Regions from separate parts of the Chromobacterium vaccinii genome, predicted to be linked through region 2. Evidence: riboswitches for the same ligand, from Rfam matches in the RefSeq annotation. Region 2 holds a riboswitch; the other holds the start of a gene.
What was found. Region 2 has a riboswitch for glycine ahead of gcvT (glycine cleavage system aminomethyltransferase GcvT). Riboswitches for the same ligand answer to the same signal wherever they lie in the genome.
Positions count from the first base shown of each region.

Region 1: linked by a shared signal. The riboswitch ahead of BKX93_RS00285 (trimeric intracellular cation channel family protein) and the one ahead of gcvT (glycine cleavage system aminomethyltransferase GcvT) in region 2 are both predicted to bind glycine.

Region 1 is NZ_CP017707.1:64,715-72,120, forward strand. It holds gene BKX93_RS00275 (SCO family protein) at 1-222, shown strand, start outside; gene BKX93_RS00280 (TIGR02117 family protein) at 232-924, opposite strand; gene BKX93_RS00285 (trimeric intracellular cation channel family protein) at 1,115-1,729, opposite strand; glycine riboswitch at 1,881-1,978, opposite strand; glycine riboswitch at 1,983-2,068, opposite strand; gene BKX93_RS00290 (DUF3141 domain-containing protein) at 2,134-4,677, opposite strand; gene BKX93_RS00295 (GNAT family N-acetyltransferase) at 4,861-5,412, opposite strand; gene BKX93_RS00300 (LysR substrate-binding domain-containing protein) at 5,456-6,397, opposite strand; gene BKX93_RS00305 (FMN-dependent NADH-azoreductase) at 6,505-7,113, shown strand; gene BKX93_RS00310 (substrate-binding periplasmic protein) at 7,169-7,406, opposite strand, start outside.
Region 2 is NZ_CP017707.1:1,717,272-1,724,677, reverse strand. It holds gene BKX93_RS07930 (CheR family methyltransferase) at 1-89, shown strand, start outside; gene BKX93_RS07925 (protein-glutamate methylesterase/protein-glutamine glutaminase) at 86-1,162, shown strand; gene cheD (chemoreceptor glutamine deamidase CheD) at 1,159-1,770, shown strand; gene fdxA (ferredoxin FdxA) at 1,839-2,162, opposite strand; gene gluQRS (tRNA glutamyl-Q(34) synthetase GluQRS) at 2,269-3,153, shown strand; gene BKX93_RS07905 (amino acid permease) at 3,484-4,767, shown strand; glycine riboswitch at 4,940-5,030, shown strand; glycine riboswitch at 5,045-5,143, shown strand; gene gcvT (glycine cleavage system aminomethyltransferase GcvT) at 5,185-6,273, shown strand; gene gcvH (glycine cleavage system protein GcvH) at 6,338-6,724, shown strand; gene gcvP (aminomethyl-transferring glycine dehydrogenase) at 6,817-7,406, shown strand, end outside.

The sequences.
Region 1 (7,406 bases), 1.7 Mb from region 2:
GCGCGGAACTGGCTATTGGCGGTGGGTAAGTCCGACGAAGACACCCGCGGCGTGGCGGCCGCGCTGGGCATACGCTATCGGCGGCTGGATAGCGGCGAGATCAACCACTCCACCCGCATCGTGGTGACGGACCGGCAGGGCCGGATCGCCGCTTCCACCGAGGATATCGGCCCCAAGCCTGATTCGGCGGTGGTCAAGGCCTTGCGCGCGCTGCTCAAGTAAGAGAGGCGATCACTTTTCCAGTTGCCAGAACAGCGGCTGGACAAAAGGGGACCACAGCGCGGTGCGCACGCCGGCCTCGGCCAGCGCGTCGCGCGTCCATTGGTTGCAGGTGACGATGGGGTTGTAGCGGCCATGGGCGGCGTAGAAGGCGTCGTTGTCGCCGTAATGGTGTCCGGTTTCCTGCAAGGTCCGGCCGTGGGCGTCGAGCGGCGCGCTTTGGCGGATGAAGTCCGCCAGCCGGCGGTATTGTTCCGGGCTGATCAGGATGCGCCGGGTGTCCTTCCCCTCCTTGGGCTGGGGCAGGTATTCCACGTGCAGCACGCTTTGGTCGAACGCCAGCGCGGCCAATGCCTTGCCGGCGCTAAGGTCTTCCCAGTTTTGTATGGTCAGGAAGAATACCTTGCTGCCCCAGCCGATGGAGATGTAGGGCGAGCGCGCGTACAGGTCTGGGCGGCGGATGTGTTCCGGAGGAAAGGCGGCGGTCCAGTCCTGCGCATCGGTCTTGACCGGCATGATCACGCTGGTGTGCACGCCGTTGCTGTCCAGGTAGATGGGTATGCCGTTCGCGGGCGGAGCCCAGCCGCGGTTGCTGGGCAGCAGTCCCAGCGCCAGCGCGGCGAGCAGATAGCAGATCAAGAGCGCGGGGATGGCCAGCGGCAGGCGCAGGATAAGGCGGCGAAAGGCGGGACCGGAAATGTGCATGGTGATGTCGGCTGGTCAGCGGCGGGATATCAGGGGCCTATTATTTACATTGGGTGGCTGGCGTGTGTCAAATATCCATTGTCATTTGCGCGCGGGGCGCAGGGCACGCCGGGTCTGGAGCTTGCGGCGGCGCGGCGCGGGTGCCCGGAATGCGAAACACCCCGCCAGGGCGGGGTGTTTGTCTTGGGGATCAGTGGTGGTCGTGCCTGTAGGCGAACACCGGCAGCTGCCATTCGCGCCACAGCGCGACCAGGCGCAGCGCCAGGCCGAAGGCGAAGCTGGCGATCACGTTCCAGTCGTGGGGCATGGCCAGATGGTTGAGGCCCAGGTACAGGATGGCCACCAGTAGCGACACGCTGGCGTACAGCTCGCGGCGGAACACGATGGGCACGCGGTTGCATAGCACGTCGCGCAGGATGCCGCCGGCGATGCCGGTGATCATCCCTGCCATCACGATGATGACCGGGTGGTAGCCCATGCCCAGCGCCACGTCGCAGCCTATGATGGTGAACGCCACCAGGCCCAGCGCGTCCAGGATCAGGAACAGGCGGTTCAGATGGCGCATGTAGCGGGCGACCAGGACCGCGGCCAGGCCGCCGGCCACCACCAGCAGCACGTATTCCGGATGCTGGGTCCAGCCTATCGGATAGCGGCCCAGCACGATGTCGCGCACGGTGCCGCCGCCCAGCGCGGTGAGGAAGGCGATGACGGCTACGCCGAAAATGTCCATGTGGCGGCGGCCGGCCGCCAGCGCGCCGGTCATCGCTTCCGCGGTGATGGCGATCAGGTAGATCAGGGTCAGCATGATGAAATCTTATGGGGGTGGAACGATGGAACGCCAGCCGGAGCGATGGCGCGCGGATGGCGGAAAACGGAAATGAGGCGCGAAAGGCTCGCGCCGAGGCATGGATGAGCGGACAAGGCAAACTCCTGGACGGTTTCCGGGTTGGGTAACAGCCTCTCCCCTTGTCCTTTTACCTGAGAGTTGCGCGGCCTTTGGCCGCTTGCCCCTTCGGTGGGCCGCGCGCGGCGGCCTCTCTCCAATCGGCTTGAATCTATACTGCGCTGCGGTACGTTTGCCTGAGCGATTATGGGAGCTTGCGTCTTCGGCGGGGGCATTGCCCCTCTCTCCCGCAGAACCGGAATATTAGCTTTCGCTATTGCAATAGTCAATGCGGGAACCGAGTCGCCCCGGTTCCCGCGCATGGCTTACGCCTTGCCTCGCTTGCCGGGCGCGGAAGCGGCCGGAGACGCGCCTGGCGCCTGGCCGTTGGCCTTGCCAGTAGGCTTTCCCGCAGCGCTTGTCCGCGCGGCAGGCTTGGCTATCGGCTTGCTTTGGTCCGGCGTTGGCTTCGGCGCCGCGGGCTTGGCGGTTTTTCCAAGCGTTTTGGCTGCCGGCGAGGGCTTCGCTGTGGCCGGTTTGCTTGCTGCCGGTTTGACGGTTTTCGCCGATGGCTTGGCAACTGGCACGGGTTTCGCCGGGGCGGGTTTGCTTGTCGCTGCCTTCGCAGAAACGGCTGTGCCGGCGACGGGTTTGGCCGCGGAGGGATAAACGGCGGGGGCGGTCTCGGCAAGGACCGGCGAATCGGCCGCAGTCTCCGCTTCAGTCCTCTTTGAGGAAGAGGCGGCGCGGAGCGCGGCGGCGGCGTCGAGTTCCAGCGTCTTGGCCGCCAGGTCCAGCCGCTCCTGGTGCTCGGCCGGGATGGGACCGTTCAGCGCCAGCAGATCGCGGGCCAACAGCCAGGCTTGATGGCGGCGGCGGGCATCCGGCAGCAGCAGGGGCAGGCCGCGCAGCGCGCGCGGCGCGTCCAGCCGCACCAGCGCCACCTGGTGGCGGACGATGTCCTTCAATTGCATCAGCGTCAGCGGGTATTCGTGGCGCACGTCGCGCATCACCCGGCGGATGGCGTTGAAGGGCCGTTCGTCCACCACGCCTATGCCGATGCTGACGTAGAGCAGCAGCCGCACGAAGCCGTCTGCCAGCGTGCCTTGCTCGAAGCTGGGGTCCAGCGCTTCGCGCTTCAGGCGGGCCAGTTCGCGGCTTTCCCAGGTCAGCGCCTGGCTGCGCGGCTCGCCGGCCGGCGCGACGCCGACCAGGGTGGCCAGCTGCGGCGATTCGTAGATCGCGCGGAACAGCTGCTCCTGCGCGGCGTCGCGCAGATCGCGGTAATGGTCGAGCGACTGGACGATGAAGCCGGACACCTGTTCCTGCCACAGCCACAGCGGATTGTCGGCCGCTAACGGCCGGCGCTGCGCGCGCACCTTGTCGGCCAGGTCCGGCAGCCACCACAGCCACGGGTTTTTCGGCGAGACCAGCGTCCGTTCCAGCCGGGCCGGGTGCAGCTCGCGCAGCAGGCGGGCGCCAGCCTCGTTGCTGGCGGCGCGCAGCGTAGGCGAGACGTAGCGGTCGTACAGGCCCTGGTTGATCTCGGATACCCGCTTCACCACTTCGAAAGCGCGCTCGTCGTCGCGGCCGTCGTCCAGCGCCAGGATGTCGGATACGTCGCGGGCCTCGAAACGGATGATGTAGCGGCCCTCGATGTACTCCTGGCCCGGCGCGTCCGGCGCGATGTCCTCGATGACGGCCTCGTACAGCCCGGGGGCCAGCACGTCGATCAGGTCCAGCGCGCTGGCGAATTCGCTGTGTTCCTTGTTGGCGACGCCGGCGGACACGAAGATGCCGAGGTGGCCCACCTTGTTGTGCAGGCAGTAGACGATGGTCTGTTCGTTGTTGCGGATGTCCTCGGCGTTGTCGTAGAGATCGGCGATCCAGTTCAGCGCCTGTTGCGGCGGGGTGATGTTGTCGCCCCAGGACGAGAACACCATGATGGGCGAGCGGATGTTGCGCATGTCCACCCGGGCCTTGCCGTCATGGCTGGTGATCTTGCCGTGGACCAGCTCGTTGCCGACGAACAGCTTCTGGGTGATCCACTCCATTTCCGCCTTGTTCAGCAGGTAATGGCCGCCCCACCAGCGCTCGAAGTCCAGATAGCGCTGCGGCTCGGTGTCGATCTTGGCGTACAGGTTGTAGGACTTTTTCCACAGGGTGTTGGCCGGATCCAGCTTCTCGAAGTTCTCGACCAGGTGGGCGCCGTCGAAATGGCCATTGCCCAGATCGCCGGCCAGCGACGCGGTCCAGGTGCCGCCGTTCAGGCCGCCGGCATAGCGCATCGGATTCTTGCCGCGCACGCCGGCCCAGTACGACAGCGGCGAGCCGGCCAGCAGGATGGGGCCGACCAGCTCCGGCGCCACCGACGCCAGCATCGCCAACGCCCAGCCGCCCTGGCAGTTGCCGATCACGAAGGGCTTGCCGTCGCTGTCCGGGTGCAGCTCGTTGACGCGCTTGAGGAAGTGTCCTTCGGCCTTGGCCACGCTTTCTATGGTCTGGCCCGGCACCGGCTGGGGGAAGAACATCACGAAATAGCAGGGATGGCCCTGTTGCAGCGCGATGCCGATCTCGCTGTCCATCTTGAAGCCGCCGATGCCCGGCCCATGGCCGGCGCGGGGGTCGATGACGACGAAGGGGCGTTTGGCGGGATCGGTGGGCGGGCAGTTAGACGGCGGCTGGATCGCCGCCAGCGCGTAGTTGGCCGGATCGGGCAGCTCGCGGGCGTCCATGATGATGCGGTAGTCGAAAACCAGCACCGGCGGTTTGCCGCTTTCGCAGTGCTCCAGGTAGGCTTCGCCGCGGCGGTACAGCGTGTCCCAATACAGGATTCCGCGCTGGCAGGCGTCCAGCCAGTAATCAAACAACGGTTGAGGGAACGGGAACTTCCCGCCTTGAACTGCAGCAGTTGACCACATTGCAACCCCTTGTTCTTGAACGGTAGGAAAAGACGCGACGGCTCATCGCGAGCCATGGCCGTCACTGTACTCGTTATCTGCTGCGATGCAATAAATGCGAATGGTCTGGCGCCGATATGTGGCGCGCAGCCATCAATTTGTTGCAGCGCAAACAGAGGTTCGAGTCGCGGCGGCCGCTTCCAGTTCCTTTTCCAGTTCCTTGACCATCACCACGCTGGCGTAGGCTTTGTCCGGCCATTGCAGCGGCGCCTCGACGCGGTAGCCGCGCTTGCCGTAGCGTTCCACCAGATGGGAGGCGGGCTGGGCGGTGTCCAGGCGGATGCGAAGATAGCACTGGCTGCGGGCCCAGGCCTCTGCGGCATCCATCAGCTGCGAACCTAGACCGCAGCCTTGCCAGGCGGGATCGACGCCGAACTGCATCAGCACCGCTCCGTCCGGCTGGCGGAATTGCGGGCAGGGCGAGGCCGGTTGCGGATGATGCACCGTGATGGTGCCGGCCAGCTCATTCCCGCGCCATGCCAGCAGGCAGTGGCCGCTGGCGATGCGACGGCGGGTCACGGCCACGCTTTGGTCCACCGCGGTGTAGTGCAGGCCCATCGCGGCCAGTTGGGCGTAGGCGCGGTGCAGCAGCTCGGTCAGTTGTTCCAGGGAGTCGGTTTCGGCCAGCGGGCGCAGCGTGAACATGTCTTCAACTATCGGGTGCGGGAAACCGGGGGTGAAGCAATTGTCATGCCGGGCGGATGTCCGCGCGCTGCCAGTCGCCGGCCATTTCCTCGCTGATCAGCTGTTCCGAGACGAAGTCGATGAAGGCGCGCACCGCAGGCGACAGTCCGCGGCGGGTGGGGAAGGCGGCGTGCAGGATGCCCCAGGGAAAGTCGTACTGCGGCAGGATGTGCCGCAGCCGTCCGTCCGCCAGCGCCTGGTGGCAAACGTTGGCGGGCAGCGCGGCGACGCCGATGCCGGCGATGGCGGCTTCCAGCAGCACGATCATGTCGTCGGTCATCAGTCTGGGCGCGTCCAGGTGGATGGTGTAGCTCTGGCCGACATTGTCCAGCAGCACCCATTGGCCGCGGCCGTCTGGCCGGCTCATGGCCAGCGCGGGCAGGGAGGCCAGCCGTTCCGGCGTTTTCGGCTCGCCGTGGCTTTCCAGGAAGGCCGGGCTGGCCACCAGGATCACCCGGCTTCTGCCCAGCCGGCGCACCACCAGGCTGGCGCTGTCCTCAATCACGTTGCGCACCCGGATCGCCACGTCCACGCCTTCTTCTATCAGGTCGACGCGGCGGTTGGTTGCGTCGAGGATCACCCGCACCTGCGGGTGGAGCGCCAGAAAGCGCGGCAATACTGCGCTGAGCATGGTCTTGGACAGCAGCTCCGGGCAACTGACGCGGATCAGGCCGCGCGGCTCGGCGCTGCTGTGCAGCACCGCCTCGTCGGCGGCCTCGGCCTCGGCCAGCATCGCCTGGCAGTGCTGGTAGTACTGGCCGCCGATCTCGGTCAGCGACAGCCGGCGCGTGGTCCGCTGCAGCAGGCGCACGCCCAGCCTCGTTTCCAGCTCGGCCACGCGGCGGGACAGTTTGGACTTGGGAATGCCCAGCGCGCGTCCGGCGGCCATGAAGCCGCCGTGCTCGACGACTTTGGCGAAGTACAGGAGATCGTTCAGGTCCTGCATGATTGTCTCACTGATGGAACAATGTTTCCGATTTTAACAGTCTAGTCCTGATTGTTCTGGATATCTATCATCCACTCATCGCAATCGAACCCCGAAGGATCCAGACCATGAAACTGCTTCACCTCGACTCCAGCATCTTGGCAGACAACTCCGTCACCCGCGAACTGTCCGCCGTCGTCGCCAACACCCTGCGCCAGCGCCACGCCAACGTGGAAACCAGCTACCGCGACCTGGCCGCCAACCCGATCGCCCACCTGTCCGGCGAAATCGTCGGCGCGCGCTTCGCGCCGGAATCCGATTGGACCGCGACCCAGCGCAGCGAGGCCGCGCTGAGCGACCAGCTGATCGAGGAATTTCTGGCTGCGGACGTGCTGGTCATCGGCGCCCCGATGTACAACTTCTCCATCCCGACGCAGCTGAGAAGCTGGATCGACCGCGTGTTCGCCGCCGGCCGCACCTTCAAGTACACCGAAACCGGCCCGGTGGGCCTGGTGAAGGACAAGAAAGTGGTGCTGGTGTCCGCCCGCGGCGGCGTGCACAGCGGCGAGCAGGGCAGCCTGATGGATTTCCAGGAAGACTATCTGGTGAAAGTGCTGGGCTTCCTGGGCGTCAGCGATGTGGAAATCATCCGCGCCGAAGCAGTCAACATGGGGCCGGACAAGCGCGCCACCTCCATTCACATGGCCAAGGAGGCCATCGCCAAGCTGGCGCTGTAATACCGGCTGGCCATGAAAAAGCCCGGCTTTCGAGCCGGGCTTTTTTGCGTCCATGTCATTCCAGCGGCAGCTTCAGCACTTGATCCGCGCTGGCTTCGCTCAAGTAGCGGCGCAGGATCGCGCGCAAGGTGCCGTCGCGGTACATCTTGCGCAGCTCCTGATGCCAGAGCTCGGCGGCGGCCGGCGTGAAACGCGCCTTGCTCAGCGCGATGGAGCCGGAGATGGTGTCGGCGTCGGGGAAGAAGTCGCGCGCGTTGATCAGTTGTTCGGCGCGGTGGGCGCGAAACCATGGA
Region 2 (7,406 bases):
ACATCACGCACCTGACCGACGCCTACGCCGGCTGCGGCAGAACCACCTATCGGCTGGCGCACCCTGGCGCAGGGGAGGAGGGCGGATGAGCGCGGCGGGCAGGAGGATACGGGTGGTGGTGGTGGACGATTCGGCGCTGGTGCGCAGTCTGCTGACCGCCATCGTCAACGAGGCGCCGGACATGGAGGTGGTGGCGACGGCGGCCGACCCCATCATCGCCCGGGAGAAAATACGGGAAACCAATCCCGACGTGGTGACGCTGGATGTGGAAATGCCGAGGATGGACGGGCTGGAGTTCCTGCGCCGCCTGATGCGGCTGAGGCCGACGCCGGTGCTGATGATCTCGTCCTTTACCGACGCGGGATCGGAAACCACGCTCGCGGCGCTTGAGATCGGCGCCGTCGACTTCATCCATAAACCGGCCAACGACATCGCGCGGCATATGCAGGAATACGCGGAGGATATACGGGAAAAGCTCAGAGGCGCAGCCGAGGCCAGATTGCGGCAGCCGCGGCGTTTCCGCCAGCCGCTGTCGTCCCGGCCGCTGGCCGTCGCCGCGCAGCTGAGAAAGGACGTGCTGGTATTCGTCGGCGCCTCCACCGGCGGCACGGAGGCGATCAAGGACTTTCTGATGGGCATGCCGGCTGATGGACCGCCCATTTTGATCGTTCAGCATATGCCCGAGCACTTTACTTTCACTTTCGCGATGCGGCTGGACCGGCTGTGCCCGATACGGGTTAAGGAGGCGGAGGATGGAGAAGCGGTGAAGCCGGGGGTCGCCTACATCGCTCCTGGCCATTCCCATATGCGGGTGGCGCCGGCCGCTGGAGGCGGCTATCGGATCGCGCTGGATCAGGGGGAGAAAGTCAACCGCCATCGCCCGGCGGTAGACCCTCTGTTCGATTCCGCCGCCCGCGTCCTGGGCAAGAGCGCGATCGGCGTGATCCTCACCGGCATGGGCAAGGATGGGGCGGAAGGCTTGTTGCGGATGCGCCATGCCGGGGCCATCACCTTCGGCCAGGACGAGGCCAGCTGCGTGGTGTACGGCATGCCGCGGGAGGCGTTCAAAATCGGCGCGGTGATGCATGTCCTGCCATTGAGCAAACTGGCGGAAACGGTGGTTTGCTGCCTGCAGGGCCAAGCCGAAAGGGCGATTACATGAGTCATGCCGATGCGATGAACAGCAACAGCCATCAGTACTACGACAAGCACTTCCAGATCATGGCGGTCAAGGTGTTTCCCGGCGAGTTCCACGCCACCAACCAGCCCAGGCTCCTGATGACGCTGCTGGGCTCCTGCGTGTCGGTATGCCTGAGCGACCGCATTTCCGGCGTGGCCGGCATGAATCACTTCCTGTTGCCCGAGGGCTCGCTGGACCTGGGGTCAGGCGCGTCCGCCGCCCGGTTCGGCGTCAACGCGATGGAGTTGCTGATCACCGACATGCAGAAGCTGGGCGCGATGCGCAACCGGCTGGAGGCCAAGATCTTCGGAGCTGGCAATGTGCTGGATGGCATGACGGTAGTCCGGGTGGGGGAGCGCAACAGCAATTTCATCCGCAGCTATCTAGCCAACGAGCAGATTCCCGTTCTGGCCGAGGATTTGCTGGGCGAGTGCGCGCGCAAGGTGTATTTCTTCACGGAGACGGGCAAGGTGCTGATCAAGAAGCTGAAGCGCACCAGCACGGCGATCAAGCAAGAGCAACCGTACCGCGGCCGCATCGTGGATCAGAACGAGGGCGCCAGGACCGGCGATATCGATTTGTTCATCTGAACCGGCGAACAGGCCCGTAATGAACAAGGCGGCCGGAAGGCCGCCTCTGGTTTTGACCGGGAAGCTGGCTAGCGCTCCAGGTGGGGCAGCTTGTCCTTCACGTCGGCCCAGTCCGCGTGGTCGGGCAGCGGATCGATGCGCTCGACGATGCTCGGCCAGTTCTTGGCCAGTTCCGCGTTGAGCGCGATGAACCCTTCCTGGCCCTTGGGCACGTCGTCCTCCGCGTAAATGGCATTGACGGGACATTCGGGCACGCACAGCGAGCAGTCTATGCATTCGTCCGGGTCTATCGCCAGGAAGTTGGGACCTTCGCGGAAGCAGTCGACCGGGCAGACTTCCACGCAGTCGGTGTATTTGCATTTGATACAGGCATCGGTTACAACGTACGTCATTCGCGTACCCTCAGTTTAAGACTGGATCGTGATTCGGGATAATCGTTATTTTAGCGATAAATTTCCTTTCTGACGCTCCGGCAAATCCCTCATGATGTCCAATGTAATCTATCGGGGCCGTTTCGCCCCCAGTCCAACAGGCCTGCTGCACGCGGGCTCGCTCAGCACCGCCGTCGGCAGCTACCTGGAAGCGCGCAGCCGCGGCGGCCAGTGGCTGCTGCGCATGGAGGACCTGGATCCGCCGCGCGAGGTGCCGGGCGCGGCCGACGACATCCTGCGCACGCTGGAAGCTTTCGGCTTTGAATGGGACAGGGAGGTGGTCTACCAGAGCCGCCGTCATGATTTGTACCGGGCCGCGCTGGAGCAGTTGGCCGCCTCCGGCCATGCCTACGCCTGCTGCTGCACCCGCAAGGAGATCGCCGCGCACGCCCGGCGCGGCTTGGATGGCTACGTTTATCCGGGCACCTGCCGGCAGGGCTGTCCCGATGGCCGCGCGGGCCGGGCCTGGCGCTTGGCCGTAGCCGAGGGGGAGCGGGGGGTGGAGGACAGGCTGCAGGGCGGGTACCGGCAGGACTTGGCGCGCGACATCGGCGACTTCGTGCTGCTGCGCGCCGACGGCTTCTGGGCTTATCAGCTCGCGGTGGTGGTGGACGATGCCGATCAGGGCGTCACCGACATCGTCCGCGGCGCCGATCTGCTGGTGTCCACACCGCGCCAGCTGGCGGTTTACGACGCGCTTGGCCGGCCCGCGCCCGGTTATTGCCACCTGCCGGTGCTGACCAACGCAGCCGGCGAGAAATTGTCCAAGCAGACGCTGGCGCCGGCGATATCGGCCCGCGACGCCGCGCGGCAGCTGAGCGCGGCGCTTGAGCTGCTGGGCCATTGCCCGCCGGCGGGTTGCGAGAGCCTGGACGAGCTGTGGCGCTGGGCGGTGGCGAATTGGTCATTGAGCCGCGTGCCGGCCGGTCCCTTGCAACTCCCTCATTTCTGACGACTTTTCATTTGAATGGCATAAGCATCTGTCTGCTAACGGTTTTTGTTGAAAAAATCGTCAATGCGACATGTTTTTACGTCAAAACTGTGTTTTAATGCGCCCTTTTTTTGGCGCGGCGGCAGGCCGCACCCGGCTGCGGCGCAGCCGAGCGTTCCAGCTTCGGCTATCTTGAAGCCATGGCCATAGGCCTGCCGATGCGGTTTTGACCTTTTCCGCATGTCTGACGCCGGGTGTGACTACCCCGGCGCGCGATGCTTTCGTTCCCACGGAGAGTCAGGTTTGAACGAAAACAGTTCCACTCAAAAGAAGGGCTCGCTCGGAGTCTGGATGTGCACCGCCCTGGTGGTGGGCAATATGATAGGCTCCGGCGTTTTCCTGCTGCCGGCCTCGTTGGCGCCGTTCGGCGGCGTGTCGATGTTGGGCTGGCTGCTGACCTCCTGCGGCGCCATCTGCCTGGCGCTGGTGTTCGCCCGCCTGTCCGCCATCCTGCCGCGCGAAGGCGGGCCGTACGCCTACATCCACGCGGGCTTCGGCGATTTCGCCGGCTTCTGGATCGCCTGGGGCTACTGGATCGCGCTATGGGCCGGCAACGCCGCGCTGGCGGTGGCGGCCACCAGCTATATGCAGGTGTTTTTCCCAGCATTGGGGCACAACGAGCCGCTGGCCGGCGCGGTCGCCATCGGCCTGATCTGGATCGTCACCTGGATCAACAGCCGCGGCGCGCGCAGCTCCGGCGTTGTGGCGGTGGTGACCACGCTGCTGAAGCTGCTGCCGCTGGCTGCGGTTACCTTCATCGGTTTCTTCCATTTCCAGCCGGATAATCTCGCATTCAACCCGCACAACAAGCCCTTGCTGTCCTCGTTGTCCGCCACCATGGCGCTGACATTGTGGGCCTTCCTCGGCCTGGAGTCGGCGTCGGTGCCGGCCGGCGACGTGGTGGAGCCGGAGAAGACCATTCCGCGCGCCACCGTGATCGGCACCCTGCTGGCCACCGTGCTCTACATCCTGTCCACGGTGTCGCTGATGGGCCTGATGCCGGCCGATGTGCTGGCCGCCTCGCAGGCGCCGTTCGCCGACGCGGCCAAGCTGATGTGGGGCGACTGGGGCTACTGGCTGGTGGGCTTCGGCGCAGTGGTGTCCTGCTTCGGCGCGCTCAACGGCTGGAGCCTGATGCAGGCGCACGTGCCGGCGGCCGCGGCCAAGGATGGCCTGTTTCCCCGCCGCTTCGACCAGCGCAACGCGGCAGGCGTGCCCATCTTCGGCCTGGTGCTGTCCAGCGCGCTGGTCACCATCCTGATGGCGATGAAGTACGCCGGCGGCGACAGCGGGGTGAAGATCTTCGAATTCATCATCCTGCTGGCCACCGCCACCACGCTGCTGCCGTATGCGTTCTGTTCGATGGCGCTGATCGCCATCATGCTGATGCGCGGCAAGGAGTTCGCGCCCAAGGATTACGTCGCCCCCGGCTTCTTCGCCGGCATCGGCTTCGTCTACTCGCTGTGGGCGCTGTACGGCTCCGGCGCCGACATTGTGATGTGGGGCATGCTGCTGTTGCTGATGGGCCTGCCCATCTATGTCTGGCAGTTGAAGGAGCGGTTTGCCGCAGATTGACCGGCGTGCCGATCAGTGAAAAAGCGCAGCGCGACAGCCTGCGCTTTTTCGTTTTCGAACCATTTTGATGTATGAAAATGAGCGGTTTTTTTCCTTGAAAAACATTTATTCAGACTGTTTGATATAGAAATAATATTGGCTTGCCAAGCCCCGGATATTGACACCATAATCGCCGGGTCATACAGGAGAGAGCGGCTTTTCGGCCGCCGCCGAAGGCGCAAGCGCACCCGCAATCGCTCAGGCAAAAGGACTGTATCATCGGGCCGGCGGCAGCCGGTTCGCGCAATCTGGAGAGCGGCGCCCGCGCGGCGTCCACCGAAGGGGCTAACGGCTTATCCGGCCGGAAAATCTCAGGTGCAGGGACAGAGGGGTGTGGTTGATAGAGGATATCCACACTTTGCTCGAAGGAACCGCGCCATGACGGCCCCGAAACGTACTCCGCTGTATCAAGCCCACCTCGCCGCCGGCGCCAAGATGGTCGATTTCGCCGGTTGGGAAATGCCCATCCATTACGGTTCCCAGCTGAAAGAGCACGAAATCGTCCGCACGGACGCCGGCATGTTCGACGTCTCCCACATGACGGTGGTCGACATCACCGGCTCCGACGCCAAAGCCTGGCTGCAAAAACTGATCGCCAACGACGTCTCCAAGCTCGGCTTCGAGGGCAAGGCCCTGTATTCCGGCATGCTGACCCCGGAAGGCACCGTCGTCGACGACCTGATCGTCTATCTCACTGCTTACGGCTACCGCATGGTGGTCAACGCCGGCACCACCGAGAAAGACCTGGCCTGGATGGAAAGCCAGAAGGCCGGCTTCGACGTGGCGCTCAAGGTGCGCCGCGATCTGGCGATGCTGGCGGTGCAGGGCCCCCAGGCCATAGACAAAGTCTGCGCTGTGAAGCCGGAACTGGCCGACGCCATCCGCGCGCTGAAAGTGTTCCAGGGCCTGCCGCAGGACGAATGGTTCTACGCCCGCACCGGCTACACCGGCGAAGACGGCCTGGAAATCATGGTTCCGGCCGACCAGGCCATCGCTTTCTTCAATCAACTGCAAGCCGCCGGCGTGTCGCCGATCGGCCTGGGCGCGCGCGACACGCTGCGCCTGGAGGCCGGCATGAATCTGTACGGCCACGATATGGATGAGACCGTGTCGCCGCTGGAAGCCGGCATGGGCTGGACCATCGCCTGGGAGCCGGCCGAGCGCAAGTTCAACGGCCGCGAGGCGCTGGAAGCGCAAAAAGCCGCCGGCGTGAAGATGAAGCAGGTGGGCCTGGTGCTGGAAGGCCGCGGCGTGTTGCGCGAGGGACTGAAGGTGGTGGTGGACGGCGTGGGCGAAGGCGTGATCACCAGCGGCACCTTCTCGCCGACGCTCAAGCACTCGATCGCCATCGCCCGCGTGCCGGCCGCCACCGGCGCCGGCGCCCAGGTGGACCTGCGCGGCACGCTGACCGATGTGCGCGTGGTGAAGATGCCCTTCGTGCGCAACGGCAAGAAAGTTTTCGAATAATCGGGCAGCGCCTCAAGGCGACTGCCGTCACCATTGATCTGATCTTAAGCTGGAGAACTTCAAGATGAGCAACATTCCCGCCGAACTGAAATACGTCGACAGCCACGAGTGGCTGCGCCTGGAAGCCGACGGTTACGTCACCGTGGGCATCACCGCGCACGCGCAGGAATTGCTGGGCGACATCGTCTTCGTCGAGCTGCCGAAAGCCGGCGCGAATCTGGCCAAGGATGAGCAGGCCGGCGTGGTGGAGTCGGTGAAGGCCGCTTCCGACGTCTACTGTCCGATCGCCGGCGAAGTGCTCGCCGTCAACGAGGAGCTGGAAGGCGAGCCGGAACTGGCCAACTCCGACCCGTACGGCGACGGCTGGTTCTTCAAGATCAAGCCGGCCAACGCCGCGGATCTGGACGGCCTGATGGACGCCGCCGCCTACGCCAAGGAAATCGGCGCCTGATAGCCTGACCGCCCCGCCGTCGCAAGACGCCGGGGCGTTGTTTTTCCCGGCGCGGCCTCGCGCAGGCCGCCGCAACGAAGGAAGTCCCAAGCATGCCGCTCTCCGAACTCTTCAATCGCCACGAATTCATCGCCCGCCACATTGGCCCGTCCGACGCCGAGCGCGCCGAGATGCTGGCCGCTGTCGGCGTGCCGTCCATCGACGCGCTGGTCGACCAGACCCTGCCTGCCGACATCCGCCTGAACCGCCGCCTGGATCTGCCCTCGCCGCAGCCGGAAGCCGAGGCGCTGGCCGCGCTGAAGGCGGTAGCGTCCAAGAACGTGGTCAACAAGTCCTTCATCGGCCTGGGCTACTACCCGGTGCTGACGCCCACCGTCATCCTGCGCAATGTGCTGGAAAACCCCGGCTGGTACACCGCATATACCCCGTACCAGGCCGAGATCGCCCAGGGCCGGCTGGAGGCGCTGCTGAACTTCCAGCAGATGGTGATAGACCTGACCGGCCTGGAAATGGCCAACGCTTCGCTGCTGGACGAGGCCACCGCCGCCGCCGAGGCGATGGCGATGGCCAAGCGCGTGTCCAAGTCCAAGTCCGCCAGCTTCTTCGTCGACAGCCGCGTGCTGCCGCAGACGCTGGACGTGATGAAGACCCGCGCCAAGTACTTCGGTTTCGAGCTGGTGCA